One region of the Sellimonas catena genome, then DNA from elsewhere that is predicted to be linked to it. Evidence: riboswitches for the same ligand, from Rfam matches in the RefSeq annotation. Region 1 holds a riboswitch; the other holds the start of a gene.
The links. Region 1 has a riboswitch for cobalamin ahead of Selli1_RS12785 (ABC transporter substrate-binding protein). Riboswitches for the same ligand answer to the same signal wherever they lie in the genome.
Positions count from the first base shown of each region.

Region 2: another riboswitch for cobalamin. It lies ahead of Selli1_RS15145 (sirohydrochlorin cobaltochelatase); the one in region 1 lies ahead of Selli1_RS12785 (ABC transporter substrate-binding protein).

Region 1 is NZ_BSBO01000027.1:38,079-51,699, forward strand. Features, by position in the region: gene Selli1_RS12775 (ABC transporter ATP-binding protein/permease) at 1-946, shown strand, start outside; gene Selli1_RS12780 (FAD:protein FMN transferase) at 993-2,060, shown strand; cobalamin riboswitch at 2,299-2,499, shown strand; gene Selli1_RS12785 (ABC transporter substrate-binding protein) at 2,700-3,803, shown strand; gene Selli1_RS12790 (FecCD family ABC transporter permease) at 3,829-4,878, shown strand; gene Selli1_RS12795 (ABC transporter ATP-binding protein) at 4,875-5,633, shown strand; gene Selli1_RS12800 (Fic family protein) at 5,779-6,771, shown strand; gene Selli1_RS12805 (SDR family oxidoreductase) at 6,867-7,190, shown strand; gene Selli1_RS12810 (carboxymuconolactone decarboxylase family protein) at 7,306-8,010, shown strand; gene Selli1_RS12815 (DUF6110 family protein) at 8,349-8,648, shown strand; gene Selli1_RS12820 (heavy metal translocating P-type ATPase) at 8,655-10,742, shown strand; gene Selli1_RS12825 (Fur family transcriptional regulator) at 10,994-11,455, shown strand; gene srtB (class B sortase) at 11,424-12,260, shown strand; gene Selli1_RS12835 (hypothetical protein) at 12,432-12,905, shown strand; gene Selli1_RS12840 (hypothetical protein) at 12,993-13,621, shown strand, end outside.
Region 2 is NZ_BSBO01000037.1:30,006-33,085, reverse strand. Features, by position in the region: gene Selli1_RS15150 (SbcC/MukB-like Walker B domain-containing protein) at 1-1,367, shown strand, start outside; cobalamin riboswitch at 1,441-1,627, shown strand; gene Selli1_RS15145 (sirohydrochlorin cobaltochelatase) at 1,782-2,567, shown strand; gene cbiD (cobalt-precorrin-5B (C(1))-methyltransferase CbiD) at 2,570-3,080, shown strand, end outside.

The DNA.
Region 1 (13,621 bases):
TGATATGGAGAGCCTGCAGTCGCAGGTTGGTACGGCCCTTGAGAGCTATATGAAAGAGGTTATGGGCGCCTATACAGGAGCTATTTCAGACGCGCTGGAAACCCAGATCAGTTCTGCCATGAGCCAGGTGGTAAGCCGGATAAGCGCCGGAATGGAGACGGTGATGCAAAGAGCAATGAGCCGGGTGGGAACGAGCCTTCAGGAGGCCATGGGAGATGCCATGACCATCGATGCAGACGCCTTTGCCAATGCGTTTGAAATGAACATGAGTGAGGAGGAGCTCTCCGAGCTGATGATGTCCATGCAGTCTACGGGAGAGACTTCCTATGACAGTAATTTAAGAAATCTGGGATATGTGGATTTTGATGTCCCGACAGGTATTGCCATTTATCCAAAGGATTTTGAGGGCAAAGAAGAAGTCGTAAAGATTCTGGACGGCTATAATAGTCAGATGGAGGCACAGGGAAAAGACGAGCAGGTGATCACCTACACAGATATGGTTGGTACTCTTATGTCTTCGGTTACGGATATTATCGATATTATCAGCTATGTACTGATCGCCTTTGTGGCCATTTCTCTGGTGGTTTCTTCCATCATGATCGGTGTCATTACCTACATCAGCGTGCTGGAGAGGAAAAAGGAAATTGGAATCCTGCGGGCCATCGGAGCCTCAAAGGCAAATATTTCCCAGGTATTCAATGCGGAAACCTTTATCATCGGACTTTGTGCCGGACTGATTGGAATCGGGCTTTCCCTTCTGATTCTCATACCGGGAAATGCCCTGATCCATCACCTTGCAGATACGAATGAGGTAAGCGCCGTGCTCCCTGTAGTGCCGGCACTGATTCTGATCGCGTTAAGTGTCGTACTTACGCTGCTTGGCGGATTGATTCCTTCCAGAAAAGCTGCAAAGAGTGATCCGGTGACAGCACTTCGTACCGAATAATAATATATAAAATCTCATTAAAAGCAATGTAAAAGGCGGTTCAGACATGAGAAGATATAAGACAGAAAATAACTACCGTACAGGGACAGCAGCGTTTGTGCTTCTGTGCAGTCTTGCTTTGACGGCATGTCAGGGAGCACAGAATACAGGCGGCAATAGTCAGGAGGAATCCAGAAAAGAGTTTTTCGCCATGGATACCTATATGACCTTTACCGCTTACGGGGACAATGCCGGCGAAGCGCTGGAAAAGGCGGAGAAAGAGATTCATACACTGGAGTCCGAGTGGTCCGTCACGGATGAAAACAGCGAAATTTACGCGGTCAATCACAGTAATGGAAATGTGGTGACGCTCAGTGAGGATACAGCAGGTGTTGTCAGCTTTGCCCTGGAAATGGCAAAAGAGACCGATGGGGCGTTGGAACCTACGATTTATCCGGTGCTGACTGCATGGGGGTTTACAACTGACGAAAACCGGATTCCGGGAAATGAGGAGATTCAGTCGCTTCTTAGCCGGGTCGGCTACGAAAAAGTGGAGCTGAACGGGCAGAAAATACACCTGCCGGAAGGTATGGAACTGGATTTGGGAGCGGTAGGAAAAGGCTATGCCGGTGATCTGACAGCAGAGATTGTAAAAGAAAGCGGGGTAACGTCTGCCCTTCTAAATATCGGCGGCAATGTTCAGACCGTGGGATCCAGACCGGATGGAAATGACTGGCGGCTTGCTATACGGAGTCCTTACGGGGACGGAGAAGTCGGTGTACTGGAAGTGTCAGACTGTGCCGTGGTGACCTCCGGAAATTATGAGAGGTATTTTACCGGAGAGGACGGAAAACGATACGGACATATCCTTGATCCGAAGACCGGATATCCGGTGGATAACGGACTGGCTTCTGTGACGATTGTGACCGAGGAAGGAAAGACGGGAGATGCCCTTTCCACCTCCATGTTCGTAAAAGGACTGGAAGGTGCGCAGGAATACTGGAAATCTCATGAGGGATTTGACATGATTCTGATGACAGAAGATGGAGAAATCTATCTGACAGAAGGCATTGAGAACAATTTTACCTTGACTGACAGCTTCAGCAATATGGAGAAACATATTATCAGAAGATAGAGGAGGGAGCGGAAAAGACGCGTCTTTCTCCGGATTCCGATTTATAAGGATGGGAAGCCGTTTCTGCGTAATTATTGCATGTTCTGGAAGAAAGACCGGAGCAACTATTACATGGAAGAGTTTGCTGAGATTCTGCACTGGCTTTTAGAAAAAAGCATAGGGAGAATGTCCGGTGGGAACTGCGGTTGCAATTGACGCCAAAGTATGCTAAATTGGGAACTGTAATATTTCCTGTTAGAATTGAATAACTTTATCAAGTGAAGAATTCCTTTGTCAAAGAGGATGAATTTTAAAAGGGAACGGAGTGGAAATCTCCGGCGATCCGGTCACTGTAAGCAAGGAGTCTGTCCCAATTTATGTCATTGCGGCAATGCCGTGAGAAGGCCGGGACAGGCAAGGAGAGGCAAGCCAGGAAACCTGCTTGATAGAGAAGATGAAGCTTCCGTGTAAAGCAGACATCTGAAAATATGGGCGGCGGTCTTTGCCTGTCCATATGTTTTTGTCATGCCTGCTTATAAAAAGCAGGTTTTTTTGTTCTGCAAAACGAATCTTCCGGTAAGTAGGAATATGGATCTGACGGGTAAGCCAAAGATCCTGTAACAGGAAAGGAAAATATACCGAAAGAAAGAAGGAGAGAACATGAAACAGAACATGGTGAAAAAGGTACTGGCGTGTCTTCTGACAGCCACAATGGCGGTGGGACTTTCCGCCTGTGGAGGCAGTGACGGAAACAACAGCGGGGATGCGGGCAGAATCAGCTCTGATCAGGTGAAAGAGGACAATCAGGCTGCAGATGACGGTTCGTCTGACAGCAAGGACACCACAGAGAGTACGAAAAAAACCGAATATCCGCTGACAATCACGACTTATGGCCGGGATGGCGCCGAGTATACGATGACTTATGAGAAGGCGCCGGAAAAGGTGGCAGCGGTTTACCAGGGATCGGTGGAGACGCTGCTTGCTCTTGGACTGGAGGACCGGATTGTAGCGACGGCAGGGCTTGATAATGAGGTGCCGGATGATCAGAAAGCCGCATTTTCCAAAACAGACTATCTGGACGAGTTTACACCGTCCAAAGAGACAATGACGATGCTGGAACCGGATATGATTTTTTCCTGGGTATCCCTTTTTGATGAGGATAACCTTGGAAGCCCGGATGAATGGATTCAAAAAGGAACAAATGTCTATATCAATACGAATACCGCGGTGAAAGAAGATTCTCTGGAAAATGAATATAACGATATCCTGAACATTGGAAAGATTTTTGATGTGCAGGACCGTGCAGAAGAGATCGTAAATCAAATGAAAGAGACCGTAGAACACGTAAAAACGCTGGCCGAAGAACAGGAAGAAAAGCCGTCTGTCATGGTGGTGGAGAGCATGAATGATACCTTTACCAATTATGGCGCGGCAAGCATTGCGGGGGACATGGTGACCCAGCTTGGTGCCAGCCTTGCAAATCCGGACGCATCCACGGTTGGAAAGGAAGACATTTTAGCGGCAGATCCGGATGTGATTTTTGTCGTCTACATGCCATATACCGGGGATGATCCGGAAACGGTGAAGCAGGAAAATCTGGATAAGATTCTGGAAGATGAAGCCTTTCAGAGCATGAGCGCCGTGAAAAATGACCGGGTTGTTCCGATTATGTTAAGTGAGATGTACGCAAGTGCGACAAGGACGCAGGACGGGATTGAGACTATCGCCAGAGGCCTGTATCCGGATCTGGATCTGAACGAATAGAGGGAGCATGATGAAAAGAGGAGCGATGAAAACAAAGACATATGGAATTCTGATTCTTGGGCTGTCTGCGGCTCTTATACTGTCACTTTTTACGGCGGTACTGTTTGGAAATGCGGATCTGTCCTTTCAGGATGTGTACCGTGTGATCGGATATGAGGTCTTTCATACAGAGAGCATGTCTGCCTACGGCCAGGGAGCTGTCCATGATGTAGTCTGGCAGATCCGTCTGCCGAGAGTGCTGATGGCGGCAGCAGTGGGGACGGGGCTTTCCGTGTGCGGCGTTGTCATGCAGGCAGTTGTCAAAAATCCTCTGGCGGACCCGTATGTCCTTGGCGTCTCCTCCGGGGCATATCTGGGAGCAGCGGCATCCATTCTACTTGGGATCGGGGCCGTATTTGGAGATCAGGGTATGGGGATTATGGCCTTTTTCGGGGCTCTGGCAGCGTCCTTTGGTGTGCTTTTTATTTCCGGCATCGGAGGACGCACGAGCGCGGGGAAACTGATTCTGGCCGGAATGGCGGTCAGTACCGTCTGCTCCGCGTTTGCGAACTTCCTGATTTATATTTCCCAGAACCGGGAAGCAACGACTCAGATTTCCTACTGGAGCATGGGAAGTCTTGCCACGGCTGACTGGGACAATGTGCCGGTTGTTCTTCCGGTCATGATAGTCGCAACACTGATTTTCTGGACTCAATCCCGGAAGCTGAATCTGATGCTTTTGGGCGATGAGACAGCGGTGACACTTGGGACCGACCTCCACCGGGTGCGGATCGTGTATCTGATTCTTTCCTCCCTGATGGTAGGAACGGCAGTCTGTGCGGCAGGAATGATCGGATTTGTCGGGCTGATTATTCCCCATGCAGTGCGGATGTGCCTTGGAACAGATCATAAAAGGCTCGTCCCTGTCAGCGCACTGACCGGAGCGGTCTTTCTGATCTGGGCGGATGTGGCCTGCAGGGTCATTCTGGACTATGCGGAACTGCCGATCGGAATTTTAGTCTCTCTGATCGGCGCCCCGTGCTTTATTTATCTGATGATAAGGAAATCCTATGGATTTGGAGGTGGGGAAGCGTGAAAATCAATACGGAAGATCTCCACCTTTTCTACGGAGCAAAGGAGATTTTAAAGGGAATCAGCATCCAGAGTAAGGAGAAGGAATTTATCGGACTGATCGGGCCGAACGGAAGTGGAAAATCAACGCTTCTCAAGTGCATTTACCGGACTTTGAAACCGGATCAGGGTGCTGTCTATCTGGACGGAGAAGAGCTGAGTACGATCCGCGTCAAAGATTCCGCCAGAAAACTGGCAGTGGTAGCTCAGCATAACCATTATAATTTTGATTTCACCGTACAGGAAATCGTCATGATGGGGCGGTCTCCCCACAAAAAGGCACTGGAACGGGACAATGCCGGAGACCATGCCATTGTAAAAGAAGCATTGCAGGCTGTCGGCATGTCGGAATTTGCGGACAGAAGTTTCTCCACGCTTTCCGGAGGGGAACAGCAGCGGGTTATTCTTGCAAGAGCTTTGGCCCAGCAGACGCCCTGCCTGATTCTGGATGAACCTACCAACCATCTGGACATTACCCACCAGCTTCAATTGATGCGGATTGTAAAGAATCTGAATGTGACGGTGATTTCGGCCGTCCACGACCTGAATATTGCGGCCATGTTCTGCGACCGGATTTACGCCCTCAAAGACGGCAGGATCGCAGGAGAAGGGACACCGGAGTCACTTCTGACACCGGAGTTTATCCGGGAAATCTATGATGTGGAGGCAGAAGTCGTCAAAGATAAAAAAGGACAGATGCATATTTTATTTGTGGAATAAGAGAAAAGGGATTGGACACAGGGTACTGGTGTGCAATCCCTTTTTCAGTGGATGAACTCATATAGGTGTTGAAAAATTTTTGACTTGCTGTATAATAGAGGAAGAAAGTACGCAAGATAATACGCAAGTACATGGAGGTACTGTCATGGGAGTGTATAAACCGCCTTTTACAATAACAAATGAAATATTATCATATGTATCTTCGATTTCAGAAAAGATTGGACGAATTTCGGCAACCAGTAATTTAGAATCCAAACCACATTTGAGAAGAAACAATCGTATCAAGTCCATTCATTCTTCATTGAAGATTGAAGCGAATTCTCTTTCTTTGGGGCAGGTTAGAGATGTAATCAACGGAAAGACAGTGCTTGGTGAACAAAAGGAAATTCAGGAAGTAAAAAATGCCTATGCCGCATATGAAAAAATTTCCGAGATCAATCCATACAACATAAGAGATTTGAAAAAATTTCATGGCATAATGACCAAATATGTTGTAGAAGAATCCGGTGACTTCCGTCGAGGTGAAGAAGGTGTTTTTAATGGCGATCAGTGCATTTTTATGGCACCACCTTCACGATTTGTTCCCCAGTTAATGGATGAACTTTTTGATTGGATGAAAGAAGCACAAAATAGTGTTCATCCTCTTATTTTAAGCAGCGTATTTCATTATGAATTTGTCTTTATCCATCCGTTCTCTGATGGCAATGGTAGAATGGCAAGATTATGGCATACTGCGATCCTTTCCAAGTGGAAGCCGATATTTGAATTTATTCCAATTGAGAGTCAGATCGAAAAATTTCAAGAAGAATACTATGACGCGATTGCTAAATGCCATCTGGATGGTGCATCAACAATTTTCATTGAATTTATGTTGTCACAAATTGATAAAATTCTGGATGACATTTCCATTCAGATCAGTGAAGATAATGGGCAGCTTTCGGAATACATTAAGAAACTGCTTGATGTTATGGAATATGATATTCCTTATACAAGCAATTCACTTATGGAAAAACTGGGGTTGAAATCTAAGGAAGGTTTTCGAAGAAATTATTTACGGCCGGCAGTAGACATGAATCTTATCCGTATGACAATTCCAGATAAACCTAACAGCAGGAACCAAAGATATGTAAAGATATGATATATTTAGATACCAAGCCCGGTTCAATATGAACCGGGCGCTTTTGAAACAATCATAATCTGGTCATATGTAAGAAAACAGACATTAGAAGTAAAATGCTTGCCTGTATACCGACAGAGGAACTTTTGAAGCTGGATATCCTTCAGCCGGAAAAGATCAAAGACACGTATCAATTCCATTTCTCCCGGCATTATCGTGACGCGTTGGCAATAGATGAGTTTAACGGTCCACGTGGAGATTTCTATAAAAATATGTTCGCTAAATGTCCGGCAGGCCGCCCGGGAACTGCCGATGAGGTGGCCAATGTGGCGGAACTGCTGATGAGTGAAAAGGGGACCTTCATCACTGGAGCGGATATACTCATTGACGGAGGCGCGACCGCATCGTATTTTTACGGGCCGCTGAAGCCGGAAGCATAGTTTCTGGTTATATATACCTATTCAGATTAAGTATTTGATCTTGTAAAACCGGGGTTTTATACTGTAAGAAGAGGTGGAGAGCCTGAAATTCACATAGAAACAGGAGGCAGAAACGATGACAGAAACAATGAATTTTCACAAGACAGATTCAGAATTTATGGAACGGTGGGAAGCATTTGCATATAACGAAGTTGTAAACGAACCGGGACAGACACTGGATGAGACCACCAGATATCTTGCAGTCCTTGCTGCGCTGATCGGAAGCCAGTCCGTTGACGCATACCGGTATTATCTGCCAAAGGCAGTCGAAAGCGCCCTGACTCCGGCGATGGTAAAAGAAGTCGTTTATCAGGCAGTAGATTATCTTGGTTTTGGAAGAGTGTTTCCATTCTTTGCAGCAACCAATGAAGTGTTTGAAGCAAACGGAATCCCGAATCCGGAGGAGAACCGTGGAACGACTACGATGGAAGACCGTCTGGAAAAAGGAGCTGCCGCCCAGGCTGAAATCTTCGGATCGCAGATGCTGGAAGCATGGAAAGCCGGACATATTAACCGTTGGCTTGCATCCAACTGTTTTGGAGATATTTATACAAGAAAAGGACTGGATCTCAAGCAGAGAGAGCTGATTACCTTCTGCTTTCTGGCGGCACAGGGAGGCTGTGAGCCGCAGCTGACATCCCATGCCATCGGAAATATGAATCTGGGAAATGACAAAGAATTTCTTGTACGGGTTGTCTCTCAGATTCTTCCGTACATCGGATATCCGAAAAGCCTGAATGCAAACCGCTGTATCGAAAACGCAGCGACGCAGATGGCGTAATCGTCAGGAACCCAATAGATTAAGATATGGCAAACGGACCGAAGAGAGCAGATCTCCTCGGTCCGTTTTGTTATAGAACTTAAGGGAACATCGATGATTATATGCGATATTGAGAAGATTTATCAACAAGGACAGTTAGGTTTGACTAGCCTGAAAATGTGTTGATATGCTGATATAGTATCCATATGATAATTCAGTAAAAAAGGAAGTGATGGCGCATGAAGCAGCATAGATTCTGGGCATGGGCTGCCGTGTTCTGTTTCATAATGGTATTCTATACCGGATACAAGCATAAGTAATTCAAACATCAAAAAAATTTATAGCAGGAGGTAAAACATATGTTTAGTGATTCATTGATGAAGAAAATCGGATTATTCGCAGGAGGAGTCCTTTTCGGGACGGCAGGGGTAAAGATTTTATCCAGTAAAGATGCAAAGAAAGTATATACAACGTGTACAGCGGCTGCATTGCGCGCAAAGGACTGCGTGATGAAAACGGTAACGAATGTTCAGGAAAACGCAGAGGATATTCTTGCAGAAGCACAGCAGATCAATGAGGAAAGAGCCGCAGTGGAAGAAGCGGCAGTCCAGGAGGCGGAAGAAGACGGTGCGGCCTCTTCTGACAATGGAAAGATGTAACCGCTCATGAAATATATTATCAAGCATGAGATCAAGGGCCGCCTCCGGATTCACATCGTTCAGAAAAAAATGACATGTGAGGAGGCGGATACTCTTTTCTGGTATCTGGACAGGCAGAAAAATATAACAGATGTCAAAGTGTATGAACGCACCTCAGACGCTGTCATCTGCTATACAGGAGACCGTGGTGAACTGATCCGGATGTTGAAGGAATTCCGGTACGAAAAGGTAAACGTACCGGAAAACATGATCCGGAATTCCGGGAGATCCTTGAATGCGTCATATAAAGAAAAGCTGATTGCAAAAATGCTGCTGCACTACGGATGCCGGCTTCTGGTTCCGGGACCGCTCCGGGCGGTGGTTGTGACGGCCAGGTCTTTAAAATATCTTGCAGCCGGGCTGCACTGCATCCGAAAAAGAAAGATAGAAGTCCCACTTCTGGATGCAGCGGCAATCGGCGTCTCTGTCCTGCGCCGGGACTTTAATACTGCAGGATCTGTGATGTTTCTTCTCGGAGTCGGAGAGCTTTTGGAAGAGTGGACCCATAAGAAATCAGTTGGCGATCTGGCGCGGAGCATGTCTTTGAGTATTAAGAAAGTCTGGCTGAAACGCGACGGACAGGAAATTCTTGTAAAGGCCGACAAGATCCGGAAAGGTGACATAGTGACCGTACATATGGGAAATGTCATTCCTTTTGACGGGGAAGTATCCGGCGGGGAAGGGATGGTAAACCAGGTTTCTCTTACGGGAGAGGCCATGCCGGTACGCAGAGTACAGGGACAGTCCGTCTATGCGGGTACAGTAGTTGAGGAAGGGGAACTTGATGTTCTGGTAAAAGCGGTATCAGGTTCCACCAGATTTGAAAAGATCGTGGCAATGATCGAAGATTCTGAAAAGCTGAAATCTTCTATGGAGAGCAGAGCAGAACATCTTGCCGACAGGCTCGTACCGTATACCCTGCTTGGAACCGCGGGGGTATGGCTTTTGACCCGGAATGTAACCAAAGCCTTATCCGTGCTCATGGTGGATTTTTCCTGTGCACTGAAACTGGCCATGCCTCTCACCGTACTTTCAGCAATCCGGGAGGCAGGCGGATACGGGATCACCGTGAAAGGCGGAAAATTCCTTGAGGCGGCCGCGGAAGCTGACACGGTGGTCTTTGATAAAACCGGCACGCTCACAAAGGCGAAACCAACGGTGAAAGAAGTGGTCCCGTTTGGTGATGTGCCGGAAGAGGAATGCCTGCGGATTGCGGCGTGTCTGGAGGAGCATTTCCCTCATTCCATGGCAAAAGCCGTGGTGGATGCCGCAAAGAAACGGAAGCTTGCCCACGAGGAAATGCACTCCAAAGTAGAATATATTGTTGCCCATGGGATCTCTTCCCATATTAACGGGAAAAAAGTGGTAATCGGTAGCAGTCATTTTGTATTTGACGATGAAGCATGTCAAGTCCGTCCGGAATACCGGGACAGATTCGAATCACTGCCGGACGAATATTCCCATCTGTATCTTGCCATTGAACAGGAACTGACGGCAGTGATATGTATTGAAGATCCGCTGAGAAAAGAGGCTGAGGATATGATCCGGGCATTGAGAGCGGCGGGAATAAAGAAAACCGTTATGATGACCGGCGACAGTGAGAAGACCGCAGCATCAGTCGCCCGGAGGGTCGGCGTAGACGAATATTATGCGGAAGTGCTCCCGGAAGAAAAAGCGGGGTTTGTGGAGAAAGAGAAGACGCTGGGGCATAAGGTGATCATGATCGGGGACGGAATCAATGACTCTCCGGCCCTGTCAGCGGCGGATGTAGGTGTTGCTATCAGCGATGGTGCAGAACTTGCAAGGGAAATTGCCGATATTACCATTGCGGCGGAAGACCTTCGGGAACTGGTTACACTGAAACATCTTGCAAACAGAATGATGGACCGGGTCGTAAAAAACTATCATCAGATCATCGGTATCAATGCAGGACTGATCCTTCTTGGCGTTGCAGGCATGATTCAGCCAACGTCATCAGCTCTTTTTCATAACACATCGACTTTACTGATCAGTCTCAGGAGCATGAGAAATCTGCTGACTGATGAAAAGAAATAAAAATCATTCAAAAAGGGAGATTCACGTTGTGTGCGGAATTTCCCTTTTTCTGTTAACAGTATTCTTTTATACCATGTCAAATATAAAACACCATGAATTATTGTTGATTTTTCAATGGAGTTAGTCTATACTAATTTACGGAAAGAAAAATATGACAGAATAATGATAATCAGAAGTGCATGGAGGAGTAGATATGGCTAACATATTAGTGCAAGTTCCGACGTTTTACGGGCAGAAAGCGGGATAGTATCTTGAACAGAAAAGATGAAATTATTGAGAGACTGAAAGAAAACGGATGCCGTATTACAAGACAGAGGAAGATACTGATTGACATTATTCTGGAAAATGACTGTGCAAGCTGCAAGGAAATCTTTTATAAGGCTTCGCGGGAAGACAACAGGATCGGAGTAGCGACTGTCTACCGTATGATCAATGCGTTGGAAGAGATCGGGGCGATCAACAGAAAAAATATGTACAAAGTGGAATGTGCAGAAGATCTTACAGATGAAGAGGGATGCGAGATTATTCTGGAGGACAGTACTGTGTTCCGGATGCCAAAAGAAAAGCTGGATCAGATTGTCCGGGATGGAGTCAGAAAATGTGGTTATCTTGGCAAGGGAAAGAAAATATCAAAGATTATTTATCATAGTCAGGAGATGCCGAAAAGAGAGAGCGGCATAAATGAAAATGAAAAGAAAAAAGCAGGACTGTAAAGAGGGAAAACATTTCAGTTTGTCAAAACTTTTGATCCCGGTATCCCTTGTGCTGATCAGTCTTTCTCTCGGGAACATTCTCCCGGATTATCTTGATAAACATAATTCATCCCGGACCTATGAAAACCTGAGAGAAAGCTATACAAAGATCCGGAAAGGGGACGGCGGGGAAAAGGAAAAAGACTGGTGGCTCACGGATGTGATGATCCGGTTTGACGAATTAAGAGAAGAAAATCCGGATATCGTGGCATGGATCCGGTCGGATGATCCGGAAAATACAGGAATCGATTATCCGGTTTTCTACTCGGGAGATAATGAGAAATATTTGAGACGGGATCTGTATGGCAAATCCCACATCGCCGGGAGCATCTTTCTGGAGGGACTGAACCGGCCGGATTTCGCGGATTATTATACAGTCATATACGGGCATAACATGAATGACGGGAGCATGTTCGGCGGCCTGAAAAAATACCGGAAAAAAGAATTCTGGGAAGAAAATCCGTATTTTACCCTGTACACAGAAGGGGCAGTATACCGGTATCAGATCTTTGCCTGCCACGAAGCGGAAAACGGCGGGGATGTCTATAAGATCGGATATGAACCGGGGGAGAAATATCAGAAGCTGATTGACAGTATGGTCTGTAATTCTCTGATCGACACAGGAATTCATCCGGACAGCAGTCATAAAGTAATGACGCTTTCCACATGCACTGACAGCGGATATAGCAGACGGTTCGCGGTTCATGCGGTGTGCGTGGATTCCCGGAAAACAGAAGAAACAGAAAATAGAATAAATGAGAATTAGTATCATTAGCACGGATTGACAGAAATAGAAATGGTATGATATTATCACGACAGTTAGTTGAAACTAATTCCGGTGTATGAATCTCACATACTTCATTCTTTGTTTATGTGAGATTCTTTTTAAAACAAGAGTTAGCAATAACTAACTGAATTAACTATGGAGAAAGATGATATGAAGAGTAAGAAAAAAATCGGGATCCTGATCCTTCTGGTGATAATTGCGGCCGCAGGCATCTGGTTCTATACCAGGCCAAAAGAAGTGACCAATTATGATGTGGCGTTTGAGGAAGATCAGGAAAAGCCGGAGAGTGAATCTACAACTCCTTCCGTGGGAGAGGGGATCCGGATTCCGGGATACAAATCAATAGAAATTCCTTCCGGAACAAAAGATGTGTCCGTTGAGCTGAATAACCCGGAAGAGAATCAGGTCTATTTCCGGATTTCCTTTTATCTGCCTGAGGCAGAGGAGACTATCTACACGTCAAAAATAATCAAACCGGGACAGAGTCTCTATGAGATCACGCTGGAAAAGGAGATGGAGACGGGGGAATATCCCTTGACGGTGAAGTATGAAACATTTACTGCAGACGAAGAGATGACTCCAAGGAACGGGGCGGAAGTCAACTGCACGCTTGTAGTCACATAAGAACTGCGTGAAAAAAGATACTGATGATGTTACAGTGCAAAGCACTTTAGCATAAACAAAAAACATAAACAGAGAGGAGAATCAATTATGGGATTCAGAAAAATTTTATCCGGTGCCGTTGCAACGGCGATGATATCTACGATGCTGTGCGGAACCGCATTCGCAGCGGAGCCGGCGGACGGCAGCTATACAGGAGAAATCCATTTCCTGAATGCGAACGGAACAGGAAACAACAGCATGTGTGATCCGATTTTTGTACATGAGGCAGATGTAGAACTGACGGCGGATTCTGCCGAGCTTACATTCTATGTGGCTTACCCGATCCCGGCATTCCCGGATCAGGGTACAGATGGAACTGTAAAAGATGTGAAATTTACGGTAGACGGAACAGAATATACGGCAGAATCGGACATTGCTACAAAACCGGAAAAAGAATTTGATACAACTGCAGCACTGTTTGGCGTCAATGCCGGAGACGTTCTGCCGACCCAGGTGCTTACTGTGGAGCTTCCGCGGGATGTGCTGGATGATCTGGAGGCCGGTACAGTAGCGGCCAGCGCCTATGTGAATGTGGTTATGAATTCAACACAGAATTTCTTTGTAAAGGTAACTGATCTGCAGGCGGCAGGCGGAAGCCAGGAACCGGGAGGGGACACACAGAATCAGCAGAATATGCAGATTACCGCAGATGTACAGGAAGTGGTTTCCGAACCAGA
Region 2 (3,080 bases), on a different contig from region 1:
ACCATCCGGATCCGGCGAAAAAGCCGGAAGAAATCCCTGATGAACAGACGTTGAAACAGAAAAAAACAGTACTTGATATGCTCATGGAAGAGGATAAGCAAAAGAGCCGGAAGGCAGGTGAGGCCAAAGGCCGCACTGAGACGGCGGCAGGCCAGCTCAGGCAGAAGGCCGCACTGCTCTGGCCGGATGAGGAACCGGCGGGTCTGAAGGAAGCGTACCAGAGAATGAAAGAGGAAGGCTGCACTTTGGAAAACCGGAGACGGGAACTGCAGCAAAAAGAAGAAAGTCTGAACAAACAGCAAAAGCAGAAGCAGGATGCGCAGAAGCGGGAAAAAGAGCTGGAACAACAGACAGAAGAACAGACAGGCATCATTCTTCATCTGGAACGGGAGACGGCCTCCATGCGGACAGAACAGGAAACAGAAGGAAAACGGATTCAGGAAATCGGGGAGAGCCTTCCGTATGATTCCTATGAAGAGGCACGCAATGTGATCCGGAAGATGGAGCTGGAAAAACAGGAAAAAGAAGAGGCTTTGGAAGCGGCAAAAGCGGCATACCAGAGCACGGAAAATGAGATCTCTGCCTGCGAAGCATCCATCCGTGTCTGGACGGAACAGCAGAAAGACCGGGAGACGCCGGAAGAGGAGAAACACCGGGAAAAAGAGGAGCTGGAACAGAAAAAACAGGAGACACTCCTGAAAAAGCAGCGTCTGCTTGCCGAAAAGGAACAGCTCCTTCCGGTGCTCAGTGCAGACAGGTCCGCCCTTGAGAAGATGAGGGCGGCCGTGAGGCAGCAGGAAGAGACAGAGAAGGAATACCGGATTGCCGGCGTTCTTTCCGATACGGTCAACGGCACACTTGGAGGAAAGGAAAAAATCATGCTGGAAACCTATGTGCAGATGGCCTATTTCGACCGGATTCTTATTCGTGCAAACCGCAGGCTTCTTGTCATGACAGACGGTCAGTATGAGCTGGTCCGCAAAAAGACAGCGGACAACCGGAGAAGCCAGAGCGGCCTTGATATGGATGTGATCGATCATTACAACGGTACACAGCGCAGCATTCATACACTGTCAGGCGGGGAGTCCTTCCAGGCATCTCTTTCCCTGGCACTTGGGCTTTCCGATGAGATTCAGTCCATGGCCGGAGGTATCCGGATGGAAGCGATGTTTGTGGACGAGGGGTTCGGGACACTGGATGAGGAAGCGCTGGATAAGGCGGTCCGCGCCCTTGCCTCTTTAAGTGAAGGGAATAAGCTGGTGGGAATTATTTCCCATGTGGCTGAACTGAAAGACCGGATCGACAAAAAGATTCTCGTAAAGAAAGAAAAAGGCGGAGAAAGCTGGGCACAGGTGGTCATCGGATAATGCCTTCCGGACTGCCGCAGGGCGGGGCTGGTTGACAGCCGCCTTTGCCAATGGTATCATAAACAGGAATCAAACAGAGAAATCATTTAAAAGTACCTTATGTTAGAAGGAGTAAAAGGGAATCCGGTGAGAATCCGGAACAATGCCCGTTGCTGTATGAGGGGAGCTTTCTCTGAAAAGGCCACTGTGCGGATGCATGGGAAGGGAGAGAAAAGCGCGGATCCTTAAGTCAGAATACCTGCTTTTAGATGCTTCGGAAAGGTTACGGGATTATGACAAGTACGAGAATCAAAGAGGACGTCAAAGGGAAATAGAAACGGATATGGGAAAAGAGGCAGAGGAAAGAACTGTCTGTTTTTCCATATCCTTTTTTGGTGTCAGTCGTCGATGTCAGGCCCATATGGGAGGACAAATATGAAAAAAGCAGTTTTGACGGTGAGCTTTGGAACGAGCCACCTGGATACAATGGAAAAGACGATCGGAGCAGTAGAGAAGGCGCTTGCGGAGGCATTCCCGGACCGGGCGCTGTACCGGGCGTTTACAAGCAGCATGATCTTGAAGAAACTGAAATCGGAGTTTCAGATGGGAATCTGCAATGTGGAGGAAGCCATGGAGCAGATGGCGCGGGACGGGATTGAGGATCTTCTCATCCAGCCGACCCATATCATCCACGGATTTGAATACGAAAAGATGACAGAACAGATCGAGCCGTACCGGGAACGATTTGAAACGATCCGCACTGGAGCACCGCTCCTTGCCACGATGGAAGATTATGAGGAGGCGGTACACCTGATTATGGAGGATGCCGGACTCAAAGCGGAAGAAACATTAGTGCTCATGGGCCACGGGACGGAGCACCATACCAATGCGGCCTACCCGGCCCTCGATTATACCTTCTGGGCGAAAGGATACCGAAACGTGGTAGTCGGCACGGTAGAAGGCTTCCCGGAGATGGAGGAAGTACTGAAAAAGCTGAAAGAGCAGCAGGCCGGAAAGATTCTTCTGATGCCGTTCATGATTGTGGCGGGAGACCATGCGAAAAACGACATGGCAGGAGAGGATGCGGATTCCTGGAAATCGATTCTGACAAGAGAAGGATATGAAGTGCGTACCGTCTTAAAAGGTGTCGGAGAGATTCCGGGCATCCGGCAGATGTTTGTGCGTCACGCCAGGGAAGCAAAGGAGTGTCCGAAAGGATAAAGATGGAAAAGCAGACAGTCATCAAGGGACAAAAAGAACTGAAAAGAGGATATACGACGGGAACCTGCGCGGCGGCAGCGGCAAAGGCGGCGGCAATCATGCTGTTTTCCGGAGAGGAAATCCGGGAAGTCCGCATCACTGTCCCGGCAGGAGAGACCTTGCTTCTGGAAGTGGAGGAGATCGTGCGACATTCCGATGCAGTGTCATGCGCGGTCCGGAAAGATGCAGGAGATGATCCGGATATTACCCACGGAATGCTCGTCTTTGCCGAAGTAAAGAAAGTGTCTGCTGTACGGCAGGAAACAGATGCGGACCCGGAAGCGGATCCGGTGCGGATTGTGCTGGAAGGCGGGGAGGGGATCGGCCGGGTGACAAAGCCGGGGCTGGAACAGCCGGTGGGAGCACCCGCCATCAACAAGGTGCCAAGGAAGATGATTACGGAAGCTCTCCGGCAGGCAGCCGGGGAGGCTGGATTTTGCGGGACGCTTAGGGTGACCATTTCAGCGCCGGAAG